4 regions of the Noviherbaspirillum sp. L7-7A genome follow, and region 4 is predicted to be linked to each of the others. Evidence: predicted binding sites of a transcription regulator. Region 4 holds the regulator's gene; each other region holds the start of a gene.
What was found. Region 4 encodes FNR, which switches genes on or off when oxygen is low (the NO sensors DNR and NnrR bind a similar motif). Its sites were predicted from a motif close to TTGATNNNNATCAA; they were not measured.

Region 1 (7,143 bases), 2.0 Mb from region 4:
TCCTTGATGTGCTTGCTGCCCTGCACTGCCGCCTTTTCCGACTTCCAGATTTCCTCCAGGTCGGCGTATTCCCGCTCCAGGCGGCCGATCTCTTCCTCGATCAGGCCGAAGCGGCGCTGCGATGCCTCGTCGGTTTCCTTGCGCACCGCCTCGCGCTCGATCTTCAGCTGGATCAGGCGACGGTCCAGCTTGTCCATGACTTCCGGCTTGGAATCGATCTCGATCTTGATCTTGGATGCGGCTTCGTCGATCAGGTCGATCGCCTTGTCCGGCAGGAAGCGGTCGGTGATATAGCGGTGCGACAGCTCGGCCGCGGCGACGATCGCCGGGTCGGTGATGTCCACGCCGTGATGCACCTCGTAGCGCTCCTGCAGGCCGCGCAGGATGGCGATGGTGGCTTCCACGCTGGGCTCGTCCACCATGATCTTCTGGAAGCGCCGTTCCAGCGCTGCATCCTTCTCGACGTACTTGCGGTATTCGTCCAGCGTGGTGGCGCCGACGCAGTGCAGCTCGCCGCGGGCCAGGGCGGGCTTCAACATGTTGCCGGCGTCCATCGCGCCTTCGGCCTTGCCTGCGCCCACCATCGTATGCAGCTCATCGATGAAGACGATGGTCTGGCCCTCATCCTGCGCCAGCTCCTTGAGCACCGCCTTGAGCCTTTCCTCGAATTCGCCGCGGTACTTGGCGCCGGCCAAGAGCGCTGCCATGTCCAGCGACAGCACCCGCTTGCCCTTGAGGCTGTCCGGCACCTCGCCATTGACGATGCGCTGGGCCAGGCCTTCGACGATGGCGGTCTTGCCCACGCCCGGCTCGCCGATCAGCACCGGATTGTTCTTGCTGCGCCGCTGCAGCACCTGGATGGCGCGGCGGATCTCGTCGTCGCGCCCGATCACCGGGTCGAGCTTGCCCTGGCGGGCGCGCTCGGTCAGGTCCATCGTGTATTTCTTCAGCGATTCGCGCTGCCCTTCGGCATCCTGCGAATTCACATTGCCGCCGCCGCGCACGGCCGTGATCGCGGCTTCCAGCGCATTGCGGGTCAGGCCGTTTTCGCGGGCCAGGCGGCCGGCTTCGGACTTGTCCTCGGTGAGTGCCAACAGCACCATTTCGCTGGCGATGAACTGGTCGCCATGCTTCTGCGCTTCCTTGTCGGCCAGGTTCAGCAGCGACAGCAGTTCGCGGCCGATCTGGACCTCGCCGCCGTTGCCGCTGACCTTGGGCAGGCGCTGCAGCGCGCTCTTCAGGCCGTTGGTCAGGCCGCCGATGTTGGCGCCGGCCCTTTGCAGCAGCGAACGGCTGCCGCCATCGTCCTGGTTCAACAGGGCGATCAGCAAGTGCACCGGGTCGATGTACTGGTTGTCATTGCCCACGGCCTGGCTTTGCGCGTCGGCCAGGGCTTCCTGGAGTTTGGTAGTGAGTTTGTCGAGTCGCATCGCAATGCTCCTGATAGTTTTAATCTAAGCGACAAATTGGGCTGTTGATTCGCTTTTCAAGCGTATGCCGCAAGCGCTGGCTCGCAGTCACTGTAGCGGCTGCCCGGTCCCTGCCCGGTTGATATAGGTCAAGCGCCGCCGGATGAAGCACGGACGGACAATGGTGCGAGCCGGTCTATGAAAGGGAAAACAGCAGGCCGGAAACAAGCCGTGAAGAGTGGACCAGTCGCTAGCCGGCCAATGCGCGATAGGCAGCGAAACCGGCGATGCAGCAGGCAATCGAGCCTGCCAGATGCAGCAGGATATGGCCCAGCGCCCAGCCGTACTGGCCGCGCTGGAGCAGGATCATCGATTCGGCGGAGAAAGTGGAAAAGGTGGTGAGGCCGCCGAGGAAGCCGGTGACGGCGAACAGCCGCCATTCAATTGGCAAGCCGGGGTAGCGCTCGAAAAATGCGACGGCAATGCCGATCAGGAAACCGCCGGACAGATTGGCCACCAGCGTGCCGTAAGGCAGCATCGCATTCGCGGTGTTGAGCGCGATGCCGAGCAGCCAGCGCAGCCAGGCGCCGAGCGCGGCGCCCACGCCGACCGCAAGCCAGCTCACGCGGCCGGCTCCGACCACCTGCGCAGCGCGGCTTCGTCGCTGCTGCGGGCGTCGACCCAGCGCGCGCCTTCGGGCGTCTGTTCCTTCTTCCAGAACGGCGCTTCGCTCTTCAGGTAATCCATGATGAATTCGCAGGCGGCGAATGCCTCGCCGCGATGGGCGGACAAGGTCACCACCAGCACGATCTGCTCCTGCGGCAGCAAGGGCCCGACCCGGTGGATCACCAGCGCATCGGCCAGCTTGAAACGCACCCTGGCGCGTTCGACGATGTCTTCCAGCGCCTTCTCGGTCATGCCGGGATAATGCTCCAGCTCCATCTCGGCGACGCTGGCGCCTTCATTGATGTCGCGCACGGTGCCGATGAAGGTCGCCACCGCGCCCACCTCAGGCCGCCCTGCGCGCAACTGGCGCACCTCGGTGGACAGGTCGAAATCCTCAGTCTGCACGCGTACCGGCATGATGTGCTCCGTAGAAGTCAGCCGCCGGTCACGGGCGGAAAGAAAGCCACTTCACAACCTTCCGACAGCGGCGTGGCCTCGTCCGCCATCTGCTGGTTGCAGGCCATGCGCAGCGCCCGACCCGGCGCCAGCGCCGCCGCCCAGGCCTCGCCGCGCTCGCGCAGGTGATGGCGCAAGGCGCCCACCGTGCCAACCTCCTGCGGCAGGTCCAGCGTTTCCTGCGACGTGCCAAGCGCCTCGCGGATGCTGGCAAAAAAACGCAACTGTATCTTCATGACAGGTAGAGCATCTGGTTGAACGGAAGGAAGCGCACCAGGTCGCCAGGCGCAATCGTCTGGCCGGGCGGATTGTCGATCAGGCCATCGCCCCAGACGGTGGAAGTCAGCACGCCCGAGCCCTGGTTGGGGAACAGGTCCAGGCCGCCGTTGGCGTTGACGCGCGCTCGCAGGAATTCGTTGCGGCGGTCGGCCCTGGGCCAGGCGAAGTCGGCGCGCAGCATGAAGCCGGCCGGCGCCGCGTCGGACATCCCGGCCAGGCGGCGGATGAAGGGCCGCACGAACAGCAGGAAGGTCACGAAGGAGGACACCGGATTGCCAGGCAGGCCAAGGAAGAACGCGCTGTCGCCGGCATTGCCGTTGCGGCTGACTTCGCCAAAGGCCAGCGGCTTGCCCGGCTTGACCGCGATCTGCCACATGTTGAGCCTGCCTTCGGCTTCCACCGCCGGCTTGATATGGTCTTCCTCGCCGACCGAGACGCCGCCGGAGGTGATGATCAGGTCATGCCCGGCAGCCGCTGCGCGCAGGGTGTCGCGGGTGGCCTGCAGCGTATCCGGCACGATGCCGTAGTCGGTGATGTCGCAGCCCAGGTTCTCCAGCAGGCCGCGCAGTGTGTAGCGGTTGGAGTTGTAGATCGCGCCTGGCGCCAGAGGCTCGCCCGGCATCGCCAGTTCGTCGCCGGTGAAGAACACCGCCACCCGCGGCCGGCGCAGCACCGGCAGTTCGGCCAGGCCGACCGAGGCAGCCAGGCCCATTTCCTGCGCCCGCAGCAGCGTGCCGGCCGCCAGGATCACGCCGCCGGCGCGGATGTCCTCGCCGGCGCGGCGGATCCAGGCGCCGGCCTGCGGCGCCGCATTGATCCGCACCAGATCGCCGTCGACCTCGCAGGCTTCCTGCATCACCACCGCATCGGCGCCGGCCGGGATCATCGCACCGGTGAAGATGCGCGCCGCGGTGCCGGGCTGCAACGGCTGGCCGACATGGCCGGCCGGGATGCGCTGCGATACCGGCAGCCGCGCCGCGCCGCTGGCGCAGTCGGCGGCGCGCACCGCATAGCCGTCCATCTGGGTGTTGTCGGCCGGCGGCACGTCGAGTTGCGAGCGCTGGTCGGCAGCCAGCACGCGGCCGTTGGCCTGCAATGTGGAGACGGTTTCGGTGTCGGTGAGCGGGCGCGCCGCGCCCATCAGGAAGTCGAGCGCCTCGCGCACGGTCAGCATGGGCCTGGCATTCATGGTCGCTTCCTAGAGTCCGGTATGGACCGCGATGTACTGCTTGACCTCGGCCGCGTCGGCCGGCATCACCACGAAGCGCTGCGGCAGCGACTCGATGTTCTCGAAGCCGTGCGGCCGCTCGGCATCATGGCCCAGCGCTTCCTGAATGGTCTCGTTGAACTTGGCCGGCAGCGCGGTCTCGAGCACGATCATGGGCACGCCCGGCCTGACGTATTCCCGCGCGACCTTCACGCCGTCGGCGGTGTGGGTATCGATGGTCACGCCGTAACGCGCATGCACGTCGCGTATCGTCGCCAGCCTGTCCTGGTGGATGGACTTGCCGGACACGAAACCGTACTGCGCCACCCTGGCGAATTCATCGCCGTCGCTGCCCGGGCCGCCCGACAGGTCGAAGCCGCCGTGCGTTTCCACTTTCCTGAACAGCGCCTTCACCCGATCGCCATCGCGGCCAAGCAAGTCGTAGATGAAGCGCTCGAAGTTGGACGCCTTGCTGATGTCCATGCTGGGGCTGGTGGTGTGATAGGTCTCGGACGACTTGCGCACCCGGTAGATGCCGGTGCGGAAGAATTCATCCAGCACATCGTTCTCGTTGGTGGCCACCACCAGCTGGTCGATCGGCAGGCCCATCATGCGCGCAATGTGGCCGGCGCAGACATTGCCGAAATTCCCCGATGGCACGGTGAACGAGACCTTCTGCTCGTTCGATGTGGTGGCCAGCAGGTAGCCGCGGAAGTAATACACCACCTGCGCCACGACGCGTGCCCAGTTGATGGAATTGACCGTGCCGATCTTCTGCGCGCCCTTGTAGGCGAGGTCGTTGGACACCGCCTTGACGATATCCTGGCAATCGTCGAACACGCCTTCGACCGCGATGTTGAAGATGTTCTCGTCCTGCAGGCTGAACATCTGCGCGGTCTGGAAGGCGCTCATCTTGCGGTGCGGCGACAGCATGAACACCCGTATGCCCTTCTTGCCGCGCATCGCATATTCTGCCGCGCTGCCGGTGTCGCCCGAGGTCGCGCCGAGGATGTTGAGCTCGGCATTCTGGCGGCTCAGGGTGTATTCGAACAGGTTGCCCAGCAGCTGCATGGCCATGTCCTTGAAGGCCAGCGTCGGGCCGTTGGACAGCGCCTGCAGCATCAGCTTGCCACCATCCTTTTCCTCCAGCGTGCACAGCGGTGTGATCAGTGCGGCATCCTCGCCCTCGCGGCCGTTGCAGTACACCTCGGCGGTATAGGTTTTGCGCACCAGCGCGCGCAGGTCCTCGACCGGGATATCGGTGGCGAAGCGCGACAGGATCTCGAAGGCCAGGTCGGCATACGACAGGTTGCGCCAGGCATCGAGTTCGGCGCCGCTGACCTGCGGATAGACGTCCGGCAGATAGAGGCCGCCGTCCGGCGCCAGGCCGGCCAGCAGGATTTCGGAAAAGTTCTGGGCTGCGGCATGGCCGCGGGTGGAGATGTAATGCATCGGCTGTCTGGTGGCGTGTGGCGTGGGGATGGCGAATTATAAGGCCTTGCCCCGGCGGACACGGGGCAAGAGGCTGTCATGGACCGCAGAAAGGCGCCTGCGGGCCCTGGGCCGGGACGGCATGCGCGGCCAATGCCGCGCGGGCTCAGGCCAGTTGCTCGAGCCTGATCCGCGTGACCCGGCCTTCCACTGTCGGCAGCGCCTCGATGCGGGCAATCGCCGCATCGACATGCTTTTCCTGTGTCTGGTGCGTCAGCAGGATGATGTCGGTCTGGGTCTCGCCTTCGCCCGGCTCCTTCTGCAGCATCGCGTCGATCGAGATGGTGGCGTCGGCCAAGATGCGGGTGATGTCGGCCAGCACGCCGAGCTTGTCGGCCACGCAGATGCGCAGGTAATAGCTGGTGGTGACTTCCGACATCGGCAGCACCGGCGTGTCCGACATCGCATCCGGCTGGAAGGCCAGGTGCGGCACCCGGTGTCCGGGGTCGGCGGTGGCCAGGCGGGTGATGTCGACCAGGTCGGCAATCACGGCCGAAGCGGTCGGCTCCGCGCCCGCGCCCTTGCCGTAGTAGAGCGTGGCGCCCACTGCGTCGCCCTGCACCAGCACCGCGTTCATCGCGCCTTCGACATTGGCGATCAGGCGCTTGGACGGGATCAGCGTCGGATGCACCCGCAGCTCGATGCCGGCATCGGTGCGGCGGGCAATGCCCAGCAGCTTGATGCGGTAGCCCAGTTGCTCGGCGTAGCGGATATCGGTGGCGCTGAGCTTGGTGATGCCTTCTACATGCGCGCGGTCGAACTGCACCGGTATCCCGAAGGCAATCGCCGACATCAGGGTTGCCTTGTGGGCCGCGTCCACGCCTTCGATGTCGAAGGTCGGGTCGGCTTCGGCATAGCCCAGGCGCTGCGCCTCCTTCAGCACGGTGCCGAAGTCCAGGCCCTTGTCGCGCATCTCGGACAGGATGAAGTTGGTGGTGCCATTGATGATGCCGGCCACCCATTCGATGCGGTTGGCAGACAGGCCTTCGCGCAAGGCCTTGATGATGGGGATGCCGCCGGCCACTGCCGCTTCGAAGGCCACCATCACGCCCTTGTCCTGCGCGGCGCGGAAGATCTCGGTGCCATGGATGGCCAGCAGCGCCTTGTTGGCCGTGACCACATGCTTGCCGTTGGCGATGGCCTTCAGCACCAGTTCCTTGGCGATGCCGTAGCCGCCGATCAGCTCGACCACGATGTCGATGTCGGGATGGTTCACCACCAAGTTGGCATCATTGACCACTTCGCACTGGCCATGGGTCAGCTCGGTGGCGCGGGCCGTGTTCAGGTCCGCCACCATCACAATCTCGATGCCGCGGCCGGCACGGCGGCGGATCTCTTCCTGATTGCGTTTGAGGACGTCAAAGGTGCCGCCGCCGACGGTGCCTATGCCTAACAAGCCTACTTTGATGGGTTTCATGGTGATTCCGGACTCTGGTGACAAATGATTGGGGATGGGAATGGCGCCGGCATCGGCCGGCTGCCTGCAGCAGGCCGATGCCAGCCCGTGCTGCGCGTGCGCTTTCTATGCGATGCTGTGACGCCGCCGGTAGCCGTCGAGGAAGCGGGCAATGCGTCCAACAGCTTCGGTCAGGTCGTCGGTATTGGGCAGGAACACGACGCGGAAATGGTCCGTGG
Region 2 (7,143 bases), 590 kb from region 4:
TGCAGGTCGCGCACCATTTCCATCAGGCGCGCATGCGGCATGCGGGCCGGCGGCTGGCGCCGGAACAGGATGGGCTCGCCGTCCGCATGCTGCACCTGGTCGGATGACAGATTCAGGTCCAGCGTGCGCCCTTCCGCACCGAAACGCGCCGAGATCCATCCGGTCAGCAGGTTGACCGAGGTGATGACGCCATAGCCTCGATAGCGATGGAAAATAACGGTTCCGGGAGCGACGGGTTTCATGTTCGACAGGGAAAGGAGGGCTTGCAGGATGCCAGTGTAGCGGTATTCGCCGTGCGCCTGACAGGCGAATTTCACCGGCCGAAAGCGGCGGATGCCATGCTTTGATTCATGATTCATGCCGGAAATTCCCAGGCGGGCAAAATTTTTGCATGGCTCCCGGTAGGCTATGATAGCCGCGATCTGCCACTTCCTCCTCCCCTGTCATGAGTGTTTGCATCGTCGCCGCCGGCGGCACATTTGAAAAACATTACGATGAAATCGCCGGCAAGCTGGGCTTCGGCGCCAGCGTGCTGCCCACGGTCATCGCGCGCAGCCGCATCAGCCAGCCGGTCAGGGTGGCGCCACTGCCCCTGCTGGATTCGCTGGACATGCAGGACGCCGACCGCGAGCGCATCCTGCAGGCCTGTATCGAGGCGCCGGAACAGCGGCTGGTGATCGTTCATGGCACCGATACCATGCCGGAAACCGCCCGCCTGCTGGGTCCGGCCAGGCTGGACAAGACCATCGTGATGACCGGCGCGATGATTCCCTATGAGATCGCCAATTCGGATGCCCTGTTCAATTTCGGCATGGCCTTCGGCCTGGCGCAAGCCCTGCCGGCCGGCGTCTATATTGCGATGAGCGGCCAGGTGTTCAGTTGGGACAATGTGCAGAAGAACCGGGTGCAGGGCGTGTTCGAGACGCTGCGGCCCTGACGCTTGCTGCTTCATGCCTGACGTTCAGGGTCTGGCTTTCACCGCACCAGGCGGCGCAGCAGGCGCATCGACCTCGGCGCTTCAACGCTACCGCTCCCCGCCCGCCCTGCATCAGGCGTCCGCCCGTTCTTGGAAATAGCGCAGCGAACGAAACAGCGGCCCGATGGTGAGCACGATCACCGACATCCTGATCACATGGAAGGCAGTGACGATAGGCACGCCCAGTTGCAGCGTGCGCGCGGTCAGGCTCATTTCGGCGATGCCGCCCGGCGACGTGGCCAGGATGGCAGTGGCCGGGTTGATGCCGCTGGCCCAGGCCAGCAGCAGGCCGAACCCGCCCGCCACCAGGATGGCCAGCAGTGCGCACAGCGCCACGCTGGCCAGATAGCGCGGCGCGGTATGCAGGAATTCCGGCGTGAAACGGGTACCGAGCGAAATGCCGATGAACAGCTGGCCGAAATGCGTCATCCATTCCGGCAGCGCCGACAGGTTCAGGCCGAAGGCGGTCAGCAGGATGGAAACCGCGAGCGGGCCGATCACCCAGTTGTTCGGCCAGCGAAAGCGTCCCAGCAGCAGCGCGCCGCTGGCGGTCAGCACGATCAGCAGCGCCAGGCCGTCATAGCGGACTTCACGGGCGCCGGGCACAAAGGGATCGGCGCCATGCACATCGAGAAACTTGAAGGCGAACGGCACGATGGCCACCACCATCATGATGCGCAGGCTGTGGGCGGCGGCGATGCGGTCGACCGCCGCGCCATGGTGCTCGCCCTGCGCCGCCATTTCCGACGCGCCGCCGACCGCCATGGCGAAGAAGGCGGTGACCCGGTCCACGTCCGACAGCCGCGACAGCAGCCAGGCCCCGGCCAGCCCCAGCAGCATCGCAAATGCCAGGCCAACGGCAATCCAGACCGCATACGAGGCCAGCACGCCGAGCACCAGCGGCGTGAAATACAGGCCCAGCGCCGTGCCAATTGCCCACTGGCCGCCCTGCCTGACCTGTGCCGGGCAGAACAGCGCAATGCCCGCCATGCGTGCGGCGGCGCTGGCGAACAGCGGCCCTATCATCCACGGCAAAGGCGTGTGCAGCAGATTGCACAGGCCGGCCGCAGCCAGGCCCAGCAGTAAAGTCAGCAGGAATGAACGAAGATCGGACGATGAAGCAAACGGCATGGGTCGGGCTGAGGTGAGCGGGCGTGCGAAATGCGGCCAGCCGGTATTGTAGAGGGCAATAGGCTTTGCGTCCGGAGTGGCATTCCGGGCAGGTCAAGGTCTGTCGTTGCGCCTGCCTGTGGAAAGCGCAGTGCGTGATAATGTTGTGCAATAGCGTGGCAGATTGGTACTCATTCCAGATTGCCAGAAATGAGGATGCGAACCATGCACGTCGTCATGCAGTTCTTCCCTCGACGTGCAACACCACCACGCTGTCATTCACCAATCACCATCACGGCAGGCACAACGTGCTTGCCACACTTTGCGCAAGGAACGCCATGACCAGTTCACGATCATTCAACCGAAAAGCCAGCGCCTGGCTGATCTCCCTGCTGATCGCGGTCCTGGCAGCCGGTTGCGGCGGCGGAGGCGGCAGCAGTAGCGGCAGCACAGATCGCACGGGTAATCTGCAGCCGGATGGCGTCGTCAGCGACGGTGGCGTGCCAGTCAACATTCTCAATGAAGCCGGCGCGCCAAGGCAGACCGGCGATATGGCAGCCGATGGCTTCAACTGGTTCAACTTCCGGCGGCAGCAGATGGGTCTGGCGCCTGTTGCGCGCAATGCGCAGGTGGACAAGGCGGCGCTGGCGCATTCGAATTACCAGGCCATCAACGATTTCATCACGCACGACGAAGTGTCCACGCGGCGCGGCTTTACCGGCGCCAGCGTCTTCGAGCGACTGCAGTCGGCCGGCTATTCTCTTCCCGGCAGCAATTACGCCTTTGGCGAAGTCATCTCTGCTACCGGCGACAGGAGCGGCGTCAACGCTGCCGAAGAACTGATTACCGCCATCTATCACCGCTTCGTGATCATGGAGCCCAAATTCCTGGAAGCCGGTGCGGGCGTTGCCACCGGCAGCAGCGGCTACACCTATTTCACGACCAATTTCGCGACACGCACCCTGAACCAGGGCGGGCTGGGCAATGGCGGCCTGGTGACCTACCCGTTCAATGGCCAGCAAAACCTGCCCACCGTGTTCTATTCCAATCAGGAGCAGCCGGACCCGGTGCCGGCCCGCAATGAGGTCGGCTATCCGGTCAGCGTCCATGCCGATATCACCTCCAAGCTCAAGGTCATCAGCTTCAACATCAGTCCGCGCGGCCGCGCGCCTCTGTCCACGCTGCTGCTCACTTATGACAATGACAAGGAGATTGCCGAACCCTCGGTTGCGGCCATCATCCCGATCGACGTGCTGCAGCCGCAGACCGACTATGACGTGCGCTTCACCGGCACGGTCGATAATGTCGCCGTGAACCGGTCATGGTCGTTCCGCACCCGCTAGTAAAGTGCCTCCCGGCCGCCCTCACCGCGCCCGCCCGCTATCCTTGAATACCGACAGCGCTTCCGTCACCCGCCGCGCCTGATCCTGCAGGCTGGCGGCGGCAGCCGCGGCTTCCTCCACCAGCGCGGCGTTCTGCTGGGTGACCTGGTCCATGTCGTTGACCGCCTGGTTGACCTGGTCGATGCCCTGGCTCTGCTCCTTGCTGGCCACCGTGATCTCGGCCATCAGGGTGCTGACCTGGGTAATGGCGGTGGTCATTTCCTCCATGGTGCGCCTGGCCTGGGTGACCTTGCTGGTGCCGCTGTCGACCTTGTTGACCGAGTCGTCGATCAGCACCTTGATTTCCTGGGCGGCGGCGGCCGAGCGCTGTGCAAGTGCGCGCACCTCGGACGCCACGACCGCAAAGCCGCGGCCCTGCTCGCCGGCGCGGGCTGCTTCCACCGCGGCGTTGAGCGCCAGGATATTGGTCTGGAAGGCGATGCCGTCGATGACCGAAATGATGTCGACGATGCGGTGCGCCGCCTGACTGATTTCCTGCATGGTGGCGCCTGCCTCGCTGACCGCCGCGCCGCCGCGCTCGGCAATGCCGCATGCCTTGCCGGCGAGTTCGCTGGCATTGACTGCATGACCGGCATTCTGCTTCACGGTGGAAGCGAACTGTTCCATGCTGGACGCGGTTTCCTCCAGGCTGGAGGCCTGCGCCTCGGTGCGGCCGGACAGGTCCATATTGCCGGCAGCGATTTCCCGTGCGCCAAGCAGCATCGTGTCCATGCCGGCACGCACGTCACCGATGATGGAACGCAGATTCACATTCATTTGCTGCAGGCCCTGCATCAGCTGGCCCATCTCGTCTTCATTGCGGCTGCTGAAGCTGGTTGCCAGGTCGCCGCCGGCGATGGCGCGCGCTGCCTGCACCGCATCGCGCAGCGGGGCAATGACCCGGGCCTGCAGGCTAGCCCACAAGCCCAGGCAGACAGCCATGCCGGCGATTTCGGCGCCGGTGCGCCAGCCTGCATCGCCGCCCATCCATCCGGAGATGGCAAGGCTGGCCAGCAGCAGGTTGAGCGCACCCATGGTCAGGCCGATCCGGGTCGACAGGCTCAGCCTTGTCAGCGACGCAAGCCGGCCGCGCAAGCCGCTGCGGGCAATGCGGCCATTGCGCACCATGAATCCGCAGTCGGGGTTTTCGCGCAACTCGCGGTAGGCTGCCTCTGCCGCCTGCACCGCGGCGCGGTCAGGGCGTCCACGCACTGACATATAGCCTACGGTCACGCCGTTTTCGCGCACAGGCGTGACATTGGCCAGCACCCAGTAATGGTCGCCATTCTTGCGGCGGTTCTTTACCAGCCCGGTCCAGGGACGGTCGTCCTTGAGCGTTGCCCACATATCAGCAAAGGCCTCGGCCGGCATGTCCGGGTGGCGCACCAGGTTTTGCGGCGCACCCAGCAGCTCTTCCTCGGCAAAGCCGCTGACTTCGATGAAGTAGGCGTTGACATAGGTGATGTTGCCGTGGGTATCGGTCTTGGAAACGATAGCCTGGCCATCCTGCAATTCATATTCGCGCTGGGTGACCGGCAGGTTCATCCGCATGGTGCTGCTCCTTTATATTTCTGTTGAGCAATTATGGTGCATTCAAGGAACGTCAAAAATTGATTTGGATCAATATTTGTTGACCAAAGGTAATAATACGGATGGTGCTGTTGGTAAAAGGCGGTTACAGCGGAGCAGCCAGCCTATTTGCGCGAAATGTAGCTGTTGCCTTCCAGGTAGAACCGCAGCGGCCGTGCCGCCCATTCGCCGGCATAATCGACGCCGATTCTGGGCCGCTTCACCACGGCAGCCGCCTGGCCGGCCGGCCGCGGCAGCACATGCAGCGTCGGGCTGCAGAAGTCATGGCTGTTCAGGCGTCGGTCTATGCCCATGGCCTTGCACAGCAGGCCCGGCCCGCTGGTCTTGCCGTGCAGATTGCGCACCGGCTCAAGCGCCCGCAGCAGCACGGCGGTGCCCTGCCCTTCGGCCTCGGTGACGATGTTGAGGCAGTGATGCATGCCGTAAATCAGATAGACATAGGCATGGCCCGGCGGGCCGAACATGACCTGGGTGCGCGGCGTGACGCCCTTGGAGGAATGCGCAGCCAGGTCGCCCACGCCCAGGTAGGCTTCGGTTTCGACGATCTTGCCGACACGTTCGACGCCGTCGACCCGGTGCACCAGCAGGCAGCCCAGCAGTTCGCGTGCTACCAGTTCGGTGTCGCGGTCGAAGAAAGCCCGTGGCAGCCAGGGCGTTTCCGCTGGAGATGCATTGCTTGCAGATTCAGACATGCGTCGATGCTGCCATAAAACGCCGGCTGCAGATTTGCACGCACGCATCCAGTGTTGTTAGTTCATGCACCAAAAGTTTGCGTGGTCGCTCTACACAGTTAGAATGGCTGACCGAAAATCTTGCCCACCTGCCAATTTCCAGACCATGCCTACCTGCCCGCGTCCTACTCCAATTTCCCTGGCCGTCTTGTTGTCATGCGCCGCAGCGGCCAGCATGCCGGCACAGGCGCAGACAGCCACGCCGGCGCCTTCCGACCCCACGCTGGGCGAGATCGTGGTCAGCGGCAGCCGCAGCGAGCAGCGGCGCTTCGACGTGCCCGGCGCAATCGATGCAGTCGAAATCGATCCGATGCGGCTCGGTTCGCCCCTGGTCAACCTGTCCGAGCTGATGTCGGCCGTGCCGGGCACGCAGGTGCGCAACCGGGAAAACTATGCGCAGGACCTGCAGCTGTCGGTGCGCGGCTTCGGCACCCGTTCCACCTTCGGCGTGCGCGGCGTGCGCATCCTGATCGACGGCATCCCGGCCACCATGCCGGACGGCCAGGGCCAGGCCTCGTCCATCAGCCTGACATCGGCCAAGCGCATCGAACTGCTGCGCGGACCGCTGGCCCAGCTGTACGGCAATGCCGCCGGCGGCGTGCTGCAGGTGTTCACCCAGGATCCCCCGGTGTCGTCCACGCCGAAGTTCGGTGTCGCCGCCGGCATCGGCTCGGACAACCAGCGCCATCTCGACCTGTCGGTCGGCGGCGGCAGCGAGGCCCTGGGCGCGCTGCTGGACGTGTCGCGCTTCACCACCGATGGCTACCGCGACCACAGCGCCGCGGAGCGGACCCAGGTCAATGCCAAGGTGGTGGCGCGGCCGTCCTCTTCCACCAGGATTACCGGCATCTTCAACAGCTTCGACCAGCCGCTGTCGCAGGACCCGCTGGGCTTGAACCGTGCTGCTTTCAACAGCAATCCGCGCCAGGTGATTCCGGCGGCGATCCAGTTCGACACCCGCAAGACGATCGACCAGCAACAGGCCGGCATCGTGGTCGAGCACGACCTGTCTTCCAGCGACCGCTTGAATGCCCGCGTCTACGTGGGCCGGCGCGACGTGTTCCAGACCTTGTCGATGGCCGGCGACCAGACTGACCGGCGCACCGGCTTCACCACCTCGGCCGGCGGCGTGGTCGATCTCGACCGCAGCTTTGGCGGCGTCGGCCTGAACTGGGTGCACAAGACCCGCCTGAACGACATGCCGCTGCAATGGACGCTGGGCGTGGAAGCCGACCGGTTGAAGGAAACCCGCAAGGGCTTCGTCAATAACGCCGGCACGCCGGGCGCACTGCGCCGCAACGAGGACGATACCGCCCGCAACCTGGATTACTTCGGCCAGATCGAATGGGCATTC
Region 3 (7,143 bases), 2.6 Mb from region 4:
GGCGCGGTCTGCACCGTGGTGTTCGGCGTGACCCGCTTGGTGTCGAGCGCCAGCGCGATGGTGAATGGCTTCAGGGTCGAGCCCGGCTCATAGGTGTCGGTGATGACCCGGTTGCGCAGCATCGCGCCGGTCAGGATCGAGCGGTTGTTGGGGTTGTAGGTCGGCAGGTTGGCCAAGGCCAGCACCTCGCCGGTCTTCACATCCACCACCACCACGCCGCCTGCCTTGGCCTTGAACTTCTCGACCGCTTCCTTCAGATGCGTGAAGGCAATGTATTGCAGCTTGCTGTCGAGCGACAGCACCAGGTCGCGGCCGTCATGCGGCTCGCGCACGGCGGCGATGTCCTCGACGATGCGACCCAGCCGGTCCTTGATCACGCGGCGGCTGCCGGTGACGCCGGCCAGGGTTTTCTGCATGCCCAGTTCCATGCCGTCCTGGCCGGCGTCTTCCACATTGGTGAAGCCGACCACGTGAGCCATGACCTCGCCCTGCGGATAAAAACGCTTGTATTCCTTGCGGGTCTCGATGCCGGCGATGCTCAGCTTCAGCACCTTGTCCACGGTTTCCTGCTCGACCTGGCGCTTCAGGTAGACGAAGTTGCGGTCCGAGTCGAGCTTCTTGCGCAGCTCGGCTTCCGGCATTTCCAGCAGGCCGGCCAAGGCGCGCAGCTTCTCCGGCGGCGCTTCCAGCACGTCATCGGGTATGGCCCATACCGCCTTGACCGGCACCGAGGACGCGAGCACTTCGCCATTGCGGTCGGTGATCCGGCCGCGCGTGGCCGGCAACTCCAGCGTGCGGGCGTAGCGCGCCTCGCCCTGCTTCTGCAGGAAATCGGTGGACAGCCCCTGCAGCCACAGCGCGCGGCCGGCCAGCGCCAGGAATGCCGCGAACATCATGAACAGCACAAGGCGCGAGCGCCATGGCGGCAGCTTTACGGCCAGCAGCGGACTGGCAGAAAAGGGAACGCCGCGTGCAGTGGCGCGGCGCGAATTGGGGCGGGAAGCGGCGCGCATCATCTGGCCTCTCCGGTAATGTATTGCGTGCGCGCCGGCGTCAGCGGCACCATGTTGAGGTCGCGCCGTGCATTGGCTTCAATGCGGGCATGCTTGCCCAGCGTGGACTGGTCGAGCTGCAGCTGGGACCATTCCACTTCCAGCTGGCGGGCGACGGTCTGCGCCCGCTCGATTTCAATAAAGAGGCGGCGCGCCTGGTATTGCGCGTTGACCAGCGACAAGGCACTCCCGGCAAGCAGCGCGGTCAGCACGATGCACAGCCGGGCGCTCACTGGCGGCTCCCGGCGGATTGCTGCGCAAGACGCAGGGCCACGCGCATCACGGCGGAGCGGGAGCGCGGATTGTCGGCGATTTCGGTGGTGGACGGCTTCATCTTGGCAAGCAGCTTCATTTCCGGCTGCGGCAGGTCCACGGCGCGGATAGGCAGGCGACGGTCGGGTTGCGGCGCATTGGCACGGGCGGCAAGGAATTGCTTGACCATGCGGTCTTCCAGCGAATGAAAGCTGATCACAGCCATTCTCCCGTTCGGAGCCAGTCGGTCAAATGCGCCGCGCAAGCCTATTTCCAGCTCTTCAAGCTCCCGATTGATGAAAATCCGGATAGCCTGAAAGGTGCGTGTTGCCGGGTCCTTGCCTTTCTCGCGGGTCTTGACGGCGCGTGCCACGATCTCGGCAAGCTGTCGTGTGCTTGAAATTGGCGCGACTGACCGGCCAGCAACAATCGCCTTTGCAATCTGAAAAGCAAACCGTTCTTCCCCATAATCCCGTATCACCTTTTCAATCAATTGCTGTTCCGCCGTTGCCAGCCACTGCGCCGCCGAGATGCCGCGGGTCGTGTCCATGCGCATGTCAAGCGGACCATCCATCCGAAAACTGAATCCCCGCGCCGCATCGTCGACCTGCGGCGAAGAAATTCCCAAGTCCAGCAAGATGCCGTCGACCTGCTCGATGCCGCGTTCCTGCAGCGCCTCGCTGATCGTGGCAAAGCTGTCATGCACTACTTCAAATCGGCTGTCGGACCGCATCAGCGCGTGGGCCACGGCAATCGCCTGCGGATCCTTGTCGAATGCAATCAGGCGGCCCTTGGCGCCCAGTCGTTCAAGTATCCGGCGGCTATGCCCGCCACGGCCAAATGTGCCGTCCACAAAGATGCCATCCGCGCGCGCGCCTTCGATCGCCAGTGCATCGACCGCCTCTTCCAGCAGCACCGTACGGTGCTGCAACTCTGGCACCGTGTTCTCTGTCATCACGGGCTAGAAGGAAAAATCGTTCAACACATCAGGCATGCCGTTCGCCACCGCCTGCGCCTCGCTTTCGGCGAGCTTGGCCGCATCCCAGATCTCGAAATGACTGCCCATGCCGAGCATCATCACCTCCCGCGACAGCCCCACCGCGCTGCGCAGTTCCGGCGCAATCAAGATGCGGCCGGCGGTATCCATTTCGACATCCGACGCGTTGCCCAAAAAAATACGTTGCCAGGCTCGTGCGGACATTGGCCATGCTGCAATCTGCTCACGGTGGATTTCCCACACCGGACGCGGAAAGAACAGCAGGCAGCCGTGCGGATGCTTGGTCAGCGTGACCCGTCCTTCGCATTGCACTGCAAGCGCGTCACGATGCTTGGAAGGAATGGTCATCCTGCCCTTCGCATCGAGAGTTAGTGCAGACGCGCCTTGAAACACCCTGGATTCCTTTGTTTTTTCGTTTTCGGCTTGCGCCGCAATGCTTTTTTGCCCGGGCCCTGCACATCAAAAATCACCCACAAAAATACACTTTTTCACACTGCCGCCCACTTTAGAGGATGCTCTATTTGCGGTCAAGGAATATCCGCCGATGGCAGCGCATTTTCTCCAATTAAGTCAAGGACTTAGCGGATTTCGCTCGAGAACTGCTCAAAATCAAAATAATAGTCGAATCAATAGCTTAGCTCATTTAATCAAAGAAGCTTCTTATGTATACACATGTGTTTAACTGTTTTCAAAGCGAAATAGTTTCCATAAGTATATTGACGAAATTCAACGGAAATGCCGTTTTTTAGCACCAAATATGTGCATTTGACCAAGGTTTTTGAAGAGAATTGTTGCTATTAGTCAACGTAATGTTGATGCAAGAAATTTTTCTGAAACATGCCTTTTTAACCATTAGTCATGTGAATTTCATATCGTTCCGCCGGCGGAATTTGTCTTAGGATTTTTTTAAGATCTGCTGAAGGAAGTTTTAGCAAAGGACAGTCCATCGCATGTCTACCATACGCTTCATCCGTGCCTGACACGGTTTATAAGCATTTAAATGAATGGAGACTGACATGCCTACTCAATATTTCGAAAAAGAAACAAGCGAAGCCGCGCAACGGTTCAACATCTATGCGGGCATCCACAAGGCCGTGCGCGCCTTCCTCTGCGACACGCTGGTCCGCGTCGCCACGCTGGACATCGAGGACCGGCAGGCGATGTTTCATACAATCAGGCAGTTACGTGAACTGCTCGCATTCTGCAGCGACCATATTGCGCACGAAGATCGCTTCGTGCATCCGGCCATGGAGCGACGCCAGCCAGGCTCCTCCGGCGATACCGCAGGCGACCATCTGCACCACGCCCAGACGCTGGCATCGCTGCGGGCAGCCGCCGATGTGCTGGAACATGGTGCGCCGGACGAGAAGCCGGCTGCCTGGAGCAGGCTGCACCGGGAACTGGCGGTCTTTGTCGGGGAGAGCCTGCTGCACATGGACCTGGAGGAAAGCGCCAACAACCAGGTGCTTCAGGGTTGCTACAGCGATGGCGAACTGGTGGCCCTGCACCAGGAAATCCTGGGCGCCCTGACGCCACAGGAAATGGTGGTGGCGACCCGCTGGATGATGATCGGTTCCAGTCCGGCCGAGCGTGCCCAGGTGATGGCGGGCATGCGCGCCGATGCGCCGCCCCCCGCGTTTGAAGCGATGCTGGGTATAGCCCGCGACAGCCTGTCGCCAGGCGACTGGAACAAGCTGGCGGCAGCGCTGGCGCCCGTGGCGATTGCCGCCTGAGCGCCGTTCAGGCCTGCTCCAGCAATTGAACCGGCCGCGACACGCATAACTGGAACTTGCCGCGGCCGGTCTTCTGCAACTGGACGGCGGCCTGGCGTTCCAGCAGGCGGCGCGACAGCAGCAGCAGCCGTGCCTCCAGATTGTCGGCCAGGTCCGGCAGGCGAATCCGGTTGTCCAGCCGCAATTCGCGGTTGGTGAAGGCGACCCGTCGGCTTGCCGAGTAGTCCCGCAACAGGGTCCAGAAGATGGCGCCGGCAACGCCCTTGATCAGGTAATCCTCGTCAAGGAAGATGCTGTCGTTGCTGGCGAAGTGCCGCACCACCAGTGGCGCGCCGTGTCGCGGCGCTTCACCGGGCGGCGCGGGCGCCGGCGTGTCCGCCGCATCGTCGGCAGCGCCCTGCAGCAGGCAGATCATCGCGCCCAGGTGGCTGGCCAGAGAGGCCAGCGCGTCTTCCTCGTCGTAGCCGAAGCGCAGGTCCTGGCCGCTCTCCATATAGAGCACGCCCAGCAGGCGCTGGCAGGCAACCACCGGCACGGCTATCTGGCTGTGCGGATCGGTGAGGCCGGGAAGCGGAATTTCATGCTCGATTGCCGCACAGCTGCTGCTTTCCCGCAGGTTTTCGCGGATTGCGCGGCTATAGCCGTATTCCGATGTCATATGGCCGATGCGGATAGGCGTGTGCTCGCGCGCGGCCACGCCGATCACGCCATGCCCGAAGGGGATTTCCGATCCGACCCCGGATTGCGCATAGCCACAGCTCGCCACCGTATACAGGCGTTCGCGGGCACTGTCGGCCATCAGCACCATCGCATGGTCGATATGAAAATGGCTGCGCAGGCAGTCCAGGGTCGCGGCCAGCAATGTCTCGAGATCGGTGCAGCAGGCCAGCAGGTCGAGCGCGGCGCGCAGCCCGGGCAGCAGGTTGCGGCGCGCTGGAGCGGGCAGCACGGGGCTGGGCACCTGCACAACGTCATGCACCCGGTAGACATCGGCGCCCAGCAGCCGGAATACATTGCTCATGCCGGTATGGGAAGCAATGCCCGCCAGTCTGGCCTTCATGTTTTCAAACAGCGGCCCCGATGTTTCGGTACGCAGGAAGGTCAGGGAGAGCTGGTATTGCGCCGCGGTGACGGGACTGGTGACCTGAAGCCGGGCCTGGGGACGCGCCAGAATATTCTGCCGGGTCTTGTTGAAGAACTGATAGGACAAGGCAATGTGATTGCCGTCCACATAATGCACCTGGGACAGATAGGCAATGTTGGGCGCGCCGTCGGCGCCGGTGGTTGCCATCGTGGCCGGGATCACGCCTTCAAAGCAGTCGCGTATGCCTTCCAGCGGCAGCATCATGATGCCGCCTGCAACATGCTGCCGGCGCGCGGTCCGGGGGACTGGTCAAATACCGCAACCGGGCTAATGCTGATGGCCAGAATGTCGTCATCGTCGCAGGTCAGCAGCAGGCGCACCAGGGAATCGGGAAAACCGAGCGGCACCACTTCGCTGACGAAGGCGTCGCGATGCCGTCGCACGGCGTCGAGCTGGCTTGCGCTGGCCGGCGCGACCTGCGCATTTTCACCCTTGATCTGCAAGGTGCGGTGAGTGGACGGCTGGCTGAACACCACCGCCAGGCGGCCGCTCTCGCCGACATCCTGCAGCAATTGGGCCGCCTGCGCGCTCGATACGAGCAAGGTCAGCCGACGGCGGTCGGGCGCGACCTCGCAGGCAAGCACGCGGCACAGGCTGGGAAAGATTGGAGCGGGTCGGGCGCCGCTCGATGCGGCGCTGATGGAAACGCCGCCTTGCAGGAACGCGGCCTGGGTGTCATCGATCAGGGGAGCGAGAGCCATGGCGTGCACAACCCGTACTTAAGATTGCCGGAATTGTAACATCAGGCATGGAGCCTGGATCGCACAAAAACAGCCTCCCGAGATTGACAGGGATCCTGGGCGGCGCCTGAAGTCCAGCACGGACGCCAGGCAAGAATTCACAGTTGAAGCAGGCCGATAGGCCGGATTCTGTTACGGCGAACGGCGCGAACCGTTCGCTATGACAGCCATTCCTCTAGGCCGTGAATTACTCCACGGCTCAAGCTTCCTACCCGCACGCTCCGCGAGCAACATCAACGCGTGCCTATTTGGAATTGCTCCAGGTGGAGGTTACCGCGTTTCACCGTAACTAAATACGCTCGTCTCTGTGGCCCTATTCCTCGCCTTATGTCTTGCGACTTTCAGCGGACGGCCGTTAACCGTCACCCTGCTCTATGGAGTCCGGACCTTCCTCCCGTCCGTCCGGCAACGAGTGCCGTGCGAACCAGCGGCTGTCTGGCCTGCTTCGGGCGCCATTGTAGCCGAATACGCCACAGGCCAGGCGCCGTTCGGCACCTGAGGTGACGATGGACGGCATGGAGGTTCCGCAAACAGGCGGTTTTGAGGGAAAATTGACGGCCAGAAATTCATTGCCCGCCCGACGCCAACCCTGCTCCACCCGGCGCCGCACGTTACCAGCAGCATTCGCCTCTTCAGGACACCATGAGCATGCATTTCCGCCTCCGATCGCTGCGGCTGTCCGCAGCCGTCCTCGCCCTTGCAGGCGCCAGCCTGGCGACCCAGGCCGTGGCGGCGCCTTTGCGTCTGGACCGTGTCCGCGACAGCAGGGAGCTGCGGGTATGCATCTGGCCCGACTATTACGGCGTCACCTACCGCAACCCCAAGACCCGCCTGTTATCCGGTTTCGATATCGATATCGCCAATGAACTGGGCCAGGAGCTCGGCGTGGCGATCCGCTATGTCGACAGCAGTTTCACCCAGCTCATCGACAAGCTCATCGACGATGAATGCGATATCGCCATGCATGCGGTCGGCATCACGCCGGCGCGGCAGGGCCGTCTGCAATTCACCAGGCCCTATATGCGCAGCGACATTTACGCGATTGCTTCCCGCTCTTCCGGCGCGATACGGCAGTGGCAGGACATCGACAAGCCCGGGCGGGTGATCGCGGTGCAGGCCGGCACGTTGATGGAGCCGGTGATGCGGCAGTCGCTCAAGCATGCCAGGCTGATGCTGGTAACGCCCCCGCAAAGCCGCGAGCAGGAAGTCGAGTCCGGGCGTGCCG
Region 4 (7,143 bases):
GCACAGCAGGAGCAGGGCCATGTCTGACTTCACCAGCGGTTTCTGGAACATCTATATCGTGGTGCTGACACTGATCGGCATCCTCGGCTGCGGCCTGCTGCTGTGGTCGCAGTCCAAGCACAAGATCACGCTGCCGCCCGGCTCCAGGGTGCAGACCCAGACCACCGGCCACATGTGGGATGAGGACCTGACCGAGCTGAATACGCCGATGCCGCGCTGGTGGATGTGGCTGTTCTATATCACCATCGTGTTCAGCCTGGCCTACCTGGTGCTGTATCCGGGCCTGGGCGAGTATGCGGGCAAGCTGGGCTGGAAGTCGGCTGGCGCCTACCAGCAGGAACTCAAGCAGGCCGAGGCCGACTATGGCCCGCTGTTTGCGAAGTACCAGCAGCAGGACCTGAAGGCGGTGGCCGCCGACCCGCAGGCCCGCGCCATCGGCGAGCGGCTGTTCCTGACCTATTGCGCGCAGTGCCATGGATCCGATGCCCGCGGCAGCAAGGGCTTTCCCAACCTGGCTGACAATGATTGGCTGCATGGCGGCGAGCCCGACGTGGTCAAGACCACCATCATGAACGGCCGCAACGGCATGATGCCGCCCATGGCAGCCGCGGTCGGCTCGGAAAAGGATGTGGAGAATGTCGCGCACTATGTGCTGAGCCTGTCGGGTTCGACCTCCGACCCGATCAAGTCGGTGCTGGGCAAGCCCAAGTTCTCCGCTGCCTGCGCCGCCTGCCATGGCGCCGATGGCCATGGCAACCAGATGCTGGGCGCGCCCAACCTGTCGGACAAGACCTGGCTGTATGGCGGTAGCGCCGACACCATCATGGAAACCATCCGCAAGGGCCGCACCAACACCATGCCCGCGTTTAAGGATTTCCTCGGCGAGGCGAAGGTGCATGTGCTGGCCGCTTATGTCTGGGGCCTGTCCAATGTCAAGGGAGCGGCTCCGCAGTAAAGGCCGCACTGAGCCGCGCTGGCCGGAAACGGCCAGCCAAAGTTAAAGAGCATTGAAATGAGCAGCAATACCACGCCCGAAGTGGCGGTTGTGAAGATGTATGCGGCGCGCGAGGAAATCTATGCGCGCGAGGTGCAGGGGCGCTACGCCAGCCTGCGCTGGATCTGTGTGTGGCTGACGCAGATCCTGTTCTACGGCCTGCCGTGGATCAACTGGAACGGCCGCCAGGCAGTGCTGTTCGACCTGCTGGCGCGCAAGTTCTACATCTTCGGCATCGTGCTGTGGCCGCAGGACTTCATCTACCTGGCCGCGCTGCTCATCATCTCGGCCTATCTGCTGTTCCTGGCCACGGCCATTGCCGGCCGGGTCTGGTGCGGCTTCGCCTGTCCGCAAACGGTCTATACCGAAATCTTCATGTGGATAGAGCGCAAGATCGAAGGCAGCCGCAGCGCCCGCATGCGCCTGGACCGCCAGCCGGCCTCGCTGGAAAAGTTTGCCCGCAAGTTCGGCAAGCATGCCGCCTGGGGCGCGGTGGCGCTGTGGACCGGCTTCACCTTCGTCGGCTATTTCACGCCCATCCATACGCTGGCGCGCGAGGTCGTCACCCTCGGGCTGGGCCCGTGGGAGTGGTTCTGGGTGCTGTTCTACTCCTTTGCCACCTACGGCAATGCCGGCTGGATGCGCGAGCAGGTCTGCAAGTACATGTGCCCGTATGCACGCTTCCAGAGCTCGATGTTCGACAAGGACACGCTGATCATCACCTACGATGAAAAGCGTGGCGAGCCGCGCGGCGCGCGGGCCAAGAGCGCCAGGGCGGATGGCGGTGCGCTGAAGGCGAAGCTGGGCGACTGCATCGACTGCAGCATGTGCGTGCAGGTATGCCCGACCGGCATCGACATCCGTCAGGGCCTGCAATATGAATGCATAGGCTGCGCCGCCTGCGTCGATGCCTGCAACGGCGTGATGGACAAGGTCGGCTCGCCGCGCGGCCTGATCCGCTACAGCACCGACCATGCAATGAAGCAGGGCCTGTCCGGCGCCGACATCCGGCGCCGGGCGCTGCGGCCCAGGGTGCTGATCTATCTGGCCATCCTGCTGGCCATCGTCGTTGCTTTCGGCCTGTCGCTGGCAATGCGCACGCCGCTGAAGATGGACGTGCTGCGCGACCGCGGCGCGATGGGGCGCGAGATCGAGGACGGCATGATAGAGAATGTCTACCGCCTGCAGATCATGAACACGTCCGAGAGCCCGCATCGCTACCGGATCGTGGTGGACGGCCTGCCATCGCTGCGGCTTGCCGGCGCCGATGAGGTAACCCTCAATGGCACCGAGACCCGTTCCGTGCCGGTGCGGCTGCGCATCGATGGCGGGCAGGCCGGCAAGGGATCCAACAAGATACATATCGGCCTGCAGGCGCTGGATGAATCCGGCCTGCAGGTCAGGGAAGAAGCGGTCTTTTATGTGCCGCGCTGAAGGAGAATGCAAATGCCATCCATGAATACCCTCGAACGTCCCGCCACACCGTGGTACAAGCACCGCTGGCCCTGGCTGATCATGCTGGGTCCGTTCCTGGTGGTGCTGGCGGGCAGTTACACGATCTGGCTTTCCTACTCGCAGCAGGATGCGCTGGTGGTGGGCGACTATTACCGGCAGGGCAAGGCCATCAACCAGGACCTGCGGCGCGACCAGGCTGCCAGCCGGCTGGGGCTGTCGCTGGCACTGCGCTACGATGCCGCCGCTGGCCGGCTGACAGGCACGATGCGCGGCGCGCAGGGCATTCCGCGGGGCGCGATGACGCTGCGCCTGGTCCATTCGACCCGTCCGGAAAAGGACATCGTGCTGCCGGTGGTGGCGGATGCAGAAGGCAATTTCGGCGTGAGCCTGCCGATGCTGGAAATGGCGCGCTGGCAGGTGATGCTGGAAGACCAGGGCCGCAGCTGGCGCATCAACGGCGTGTGGCCCTGGCCGCAGCAGGCCTCCGTGGCGCTGTCGGCCGACCAACCCTGAAGGAGGCACAGATGCGGCGTCTGGCAATGGTGATCCTGTGGCCGTCCTTCCTGGTGGCGGCGATGGCGGAAGGCTTTTTCTTTTCCCTGCTCGATCCGCAGGACCTGCACCTGGGCGGCGTGGAGTTCACGCTGTCGCCGCTGGCAGCCTACACGGTGGGATTTTTCCTGTTCTGGCTGTTCTGCTCGCTGGCTGCAATGCTCAGCTATTACCTGGCCAATGTGCCGGCCGACCGCCAGCCGCCGCTATGACAGCGACATTGGCGGCATCACGCTAGTCGCATTTCTCGGTGCCGGCTGCCATCGCCTTCAGGCGGGCCGGATCGAGGACCACGATCTCGCGGTTGCTTACCTGCAGCACGCCCAGCTTCTTGAAGCGCGACAGCAGGCGGCTGATGCTCTCGATGGTCAGGCCGAGATAATTGCCGATTTCCTCGCGCGACATGCGCAGCTGGAAGGCGGTGGAGGAATAGCCGCGGGCGGCATAGCGCGACGTCAGATTGACCAGGAAGGCGGCAAAGCGCTGGCCGGCGCGCATATTGCCCAGCAGGAGCATGACGCTCTGCTCGCGCGTGATTTCCTGGCTCATCATCCGGTGGAAATGGTGCAGCAGCGTGGGAATGTGGCTAAACAGTTCTTCCAGGCGGGCGAACGGAATGTCGCAGACTTCGCTGTCTTCCAGCGCCACCGCCGAGCAGTGATGGCGCTCGGTGCCAATGGCGTCCATGCCGAGAAGCTCGCCCGCCATCTGGAAGCCGGTGATCTGCTGCTCGCCGCTGACGTTGATCTGGAAGGTCTTGAAATGCCCGAGCCGGATCGCGTACAGGTTGGTGAACGGGTCGCCCATGCGGTAGAGATGGGTGTCGCGCGGCACCTTGCGCCGGCGTCCGATGATGGCGTCGAGGCGCGACATGTCGGCATCGTCAAGCCCCATAGGCAGGCAAAGCTGGTGCATGCTGCAGGCCGCGCAGCTTGCCTTCAGGGCATTGACGTTGATGGGTGCTGGCTGGCTGCTGACTGGAATGGACTGGATCATGGTCGCCAATGATATATCTCAAGCCGTTGGAAACACGAAACGCTACGGTATGAAACGTGTCGCAGTACTGATCTGCGGATTAGAACGGTTGGTACGGCGAAGTGTAGCAAACACATCGTAACGCGGATACAACAGATATTAGCTGTTTATCAAATAGTTAAGTGGAATGACGCTTGTGTTCGCCAGCGCACAGTCGGTCTGCGGAAAAATCGGTATCTTTTTTGCACGATGTGGCTGTGCTGGTGCTACTCCCTTTCTTCACTCTCAACGACTGGATGCGCAAAATGAAAAAAATGTTCACGCTGTTGGCACTTCCCCTGGCTCAGGCCGCGATGGTTTCGGCTTTCGCGCAAGCGCCTGCCGCCACTTCCACCGACCCATCGGCCAGCCAATCCCGCGCCGAAGTCAAGTCAGGCGCCAGCGCGGCGAATACGAACCGGGTCAATGAATTCAGTGACCGTCCGGGCGCTGCGGTGAAGGGCAGCGGCACCAGCCGCGCCGAGGTCAAGTCCGGCGCCAGCGCCGCCGATATCGACAAGGTCAACCAGTTCGAGGACAAGCCTGCTCGTAACTCCGGAGCAAGCCGCAGCCGCGCGGAAGTCAAGGCCGAGCGCAACGCCGGCGCCGGCCAGCTGCGCGCCAATACCGAAGTGCCAACGCCCGGCACTTCGTCGCAGCCGAATCTGCGCAATCCGAAGGCGCTGACGCCGGAAGAGCGCGCCGCCCGCCGCGAGGCACGCAAGCAGCGCACCGCCGAACGGCGCGCCAAGCGTAGCGCTGACGCCACCGCAAGGCCGGCTGGCAGCGAAGGCACCCGTATCATGCCGGCCGATGGCGGCGCTGGCGGCGGCAACCCGGCTCCAGGCAAGTAATTCAGGTCGTTGCCGGGACTTTCCCGGCACGGTTTGCAGAAATGGCACGGCGCGCATGACGCGCCGTGTTGCATTACAGTATCGGTTTTTCACTGGCAGCTTGCGGCCACACCATGAAGCTTTCCGTTCTTGACCAATCCACCGCTGTCAGCGGCCGGCCCCAGACCGATGCCATCGCCGAGTCGCTGGCGCTGGCCCGGCATTGCGACGGGCTCGGCTACCATCGCTACTGGGTATCCGAGCACCATCACAGCGGCAGCATCGTCGGCAGTGCGCCGGAGGTGCTGATGGCGGCCATCGCTGCCACCACCTCACGCATCCGGGTCGGCAGCGCCGGCGTGATGCTGCCGCATTACTCGGCCCTGAAAGTGGCGGAACAGTTCCGGGTGCTGGAAGGCATTGCGCCCGGCCGCATCGACCTCGGCATCGGCCGGGCGCCCGGTTCGGACCGTCTCACCGCCTATGCATTGAATCCGGACGCCGGCCAGGCTGCGGAACGCTTTCCACAGCAGGTGCAGGATCTGCAGGCCTGGGTCAGCGGCATGCCGCTGGCGCCCGGCCATCCGTTTGGCGCCAGCCGCGCCCATCCGCAAGGGCCGACTTCGCCGGAGATGTGGATACTGGGAAGCTCGAACTATGGCGCCCAGCTGGCGGCGCATTTTGGCTTGCCCTATGCCTATGCCTATTTCTTCAGCGAAGGGGAGGGCGTGGAAGAAGCGCTGGACCTGTACCGCAGGCTGTACCAGCCCAGCGAACGTCATCCCATGCCACAGGCCACGATCTGCGTCTGGGCGCTGGCGGCCGATACCGAGGAACAGGCGCGCCATCTGCTCAGGACCCGCGAGCATTGGCGCATCGGCTTCGAGCGCGGCCTGCGCCTGCCTCTGGTCTCTCCGGAGGAAGCGGCGGCGACCGCCTATGACGAGGCGGACCAGGCCCGTATCGCCGCACTGCGCCGCCGCGCCATCGTCGGAACGGCCGGGCAGGTGGCTGCAAGGCTGCATGCACTGGCGGCCCAGCTGAACCTGGATGAAATCGTGGTCAATACCTGGACCCACGATCCGGCCGCGCGGCGTCACTCCTACACCCTCCTGGCACAGGCATTCGGCCTGACAGGACTTCCTTCCGGGCAAGCTCTCGGTTAAAGTTAGATTATTTCCTGCCGTAAATAAGTTTGGGGTCTCACCCGAAGATAGGCTTTCGGTACCGTGGATGCGCTCAGGCGTCCCCGGGGAAAGACGTCAGCGCCGGGCAAAGCGGATCATTGCTTTTTTGCACGGCGGACCGTACGAACTTTGCCCTGGCGGCTTCAGGAACGAGCGTTTGGAAATTCAGCCAATAACCATCACCGAACATGTTTTCGATGCCAAATGACGTTTTGATAGAACACCTGAAAGGCCAGCTGACGCGGCTGACGGAGTCGGCCGGGGATCTGGTTTTCACGCTCACCGAGAATGGCGAGATTCTGCACGCCAGCCAGCGCGCCATTGGCATCATCGCGCCGGGCGCCGTCCTGTGCGGCAGCATGCTGATCGAGCGGGTGGATACGCCGGACCGGGCAGGCCTGGTATCGGTCATGGCCCAGGTGATCGCAAGCGGTCTGCATGACAGGGTCAATGTGCGGGTCCATACGAGCACCGGCCTGCACTGGTTTGAACTGGAACTGTCCGCCCATCCCGATCTGGATGGGCGCACCGAAGTGCTGGTGGTGGGGCGCAATATTTCGGGGCAGCAGGAAACCAAGGAGCGTCTGCTGCATTTGGCCACCCACGACGCACTGACCGGCCTGCCCAACCGCGCGCTGCTGTCGGACCGGCTGCGCATGGCGATTTCCCATGCCCGGCGCACCGGCCGCGGCTTCACCGTGCTGGCGCTCGACCTCGACGGTTTCAAGAAAGTCAATGATGCGCTCGGCTATGCCGCCGGCGACGCGCTGCTGCGCGAGGCCGCCGGCCGCCTGCAGAAGGCGCTGCGCGACAACGACACCCTGGCCCGCATCGGCGGCGACGAATTCATGGTGGTGCTGCCGGGCGCGTCCCACGCCGATGAAATCAACCCGATAGCGCGCCGCATGATCAGCGCGATACAGCTGCCGTTCGAGATCGAAGGCCAGTCGCTGTATCTGTCCACCTCGGTCGGCGCCGCCATCTATCCGGAGCACGGCGACAATGAAGTACGGCTCCTGGCCCATGCCGACACCGCGATGGCGCGCGCCAAGGAAACCGGCCGCGCCCGCTGCGTCATTTACAGCCGCGCCACCTTCAGCGCGCCCGA

Region 1: a site for FNR is predicted at 1,549-1,562, ahead of clpB (ATP-dependent chaperone ClpB). Genes of this name have one in related genera too.
Region 2: a site for FNR is predicted at 5,079-5,092, ahead of KTQ42_RS14995 (PAS domain-containing methyl-accepting chemotaxis protein). Genes of this name have one in related genera too.
Region 3: a site for FNR is predicted at 3,018-3,031, ahead of KTQ42_RS00590 (hemerythrin domain-containing protein). Genes of this name have one in related genera too.

The regions. Positions count from the first base shown of each region.
Region 1 covers NZ_JAHQRJ010000001.1:728,920-736,062, reverse strand. The annotation lists gene clpB (ATP-dependent chaperone ClpB) at 1-1,430, opposite strand, end outside; gene crcB (fluoride efflux transporter CrcB) at 1,660-2,034, opposite strand; gene moaE (molybdopterin synthase catalytic subunit MoaE) at 2,031-2,492, opposite strand; gene moaD (molybdopterin converting factor subunit 1) at 2,510-2,767, opposite strand; gene glp (gephyrin-like molybdotransferase Glp) at 2,764-3,999, opposite strand; gene thrC (threonine synthase) at 4,009-5,469, opposite strand; gene KTQ42_RS03305 (homoserine dehydrogenase) at 5,615-6,925, opposite strand; gene KTQ42_RS03300 (pyridoxal phosphate-dependent aminotransferase) at 7,031-7,143, opposite strand, start outside.
Region 2 covers NZ_JAHQRJ010000001.1:3,298,774-3,305,916, reverse strand. The annotation lists gene KTQ42_RS15015 (L-asparaginase) at 1-242, opposite strand, end outside; gene KTQ42_RS15010 (asparaginase domain-containing protein) at 446-937, shown strand; gene KTQ42_RS15005 (AbrB family transcriptional regulator) at 1,049-2,107, opposite strand; gene KTQ42_RS15000 (CAP domain-containing protein) at 2,425-3,429, shown strand; gene KTQ42_RS14995 (PAS domain-containing methyl-accepting chemotaxis protein) at 3,451-5,019, opposite strand; gene KTQ42_RS14990 (DNA-3-methyladenine glycosylase) at 5,163-5,750, opposite strand; gene KTQ42_RS14985 (TonB-dependent receptor) at 5,965-7,143, shown strand, end outside.
Region 3 covers NZ_JAHQRJ010000001.1:114,837-121,979, reverse strand. The annotation lists gene KTQ42_RS00610 (penicillin-binding protein 2) at 1-1,016, opposite strand, end outside; gene ftsL (cell division protein FtsL) at 1,013-1,285, opposite strand; gene rsmH (16S rRNA (cytosine(1402)-N(4))-methyltransferase RsmH) at 1,282-2,259, opposite strand; gene mraZ (division/cell wall cluster transcriptional repressor MraZ) at 2,266-2,694, opposite strand; gene KTQ42_RS00590 (hemerythrin domain-containing protein) at 3,318-4,034, shown strand; gene KTQ42_RS00585 (GAF domain-containing protein) at 4,042-5,382, opposite strand; gene KTQ42_RS00580 (hypothetical protein) at 5,379-5,879, opposite strand; RNA gene rnpB (RNase P RNA component class A) at 6,021-6,365, opposite strand; gene KTQ42_RS00570 (ABC transporter substrate-binding protein) at 6,561-7,143, shown strand, end outside.
Region 4 covers NZ_JAHQRJ010000001.1:2,704,869-2,712,011, reverse strand. The annotation lists gene KTQ42_RS12370 (cbb3-type cytochrome c oxidase subunit 3) at 1-27, shown strand, start outside; gene ccoP (cytochrome-c oxidase, cbb3-type subunit III) at 20-955, shown strand; gene ccoG (cytochrome c oxidase accessory protein CcoG) at 1,013-2,428, shown strand; gene KTQ42_RS12355 (FixH family protein) at 2,450-2,962, shown strand; gene KTQ42_RS12350 (hypothetical protein) at 2,974-3,213, shown strand; gene fnr (fumarate/nitrate reduction transcriptional regulator Fnr) at 3,236-3,997, opposite strand; gene KTQ42_RS12340 (hypothetical protein) at 4,282-4,869, shown strand; gene KTQ42_RS12335 (LLM class flavin-dependent oxidoreductase) at 4,983-6,014, shown strand; gene KTQ42_RS12330 (GGDEF and EAL domain-containing protein) at 6,233-7,143, shown strand, end outside.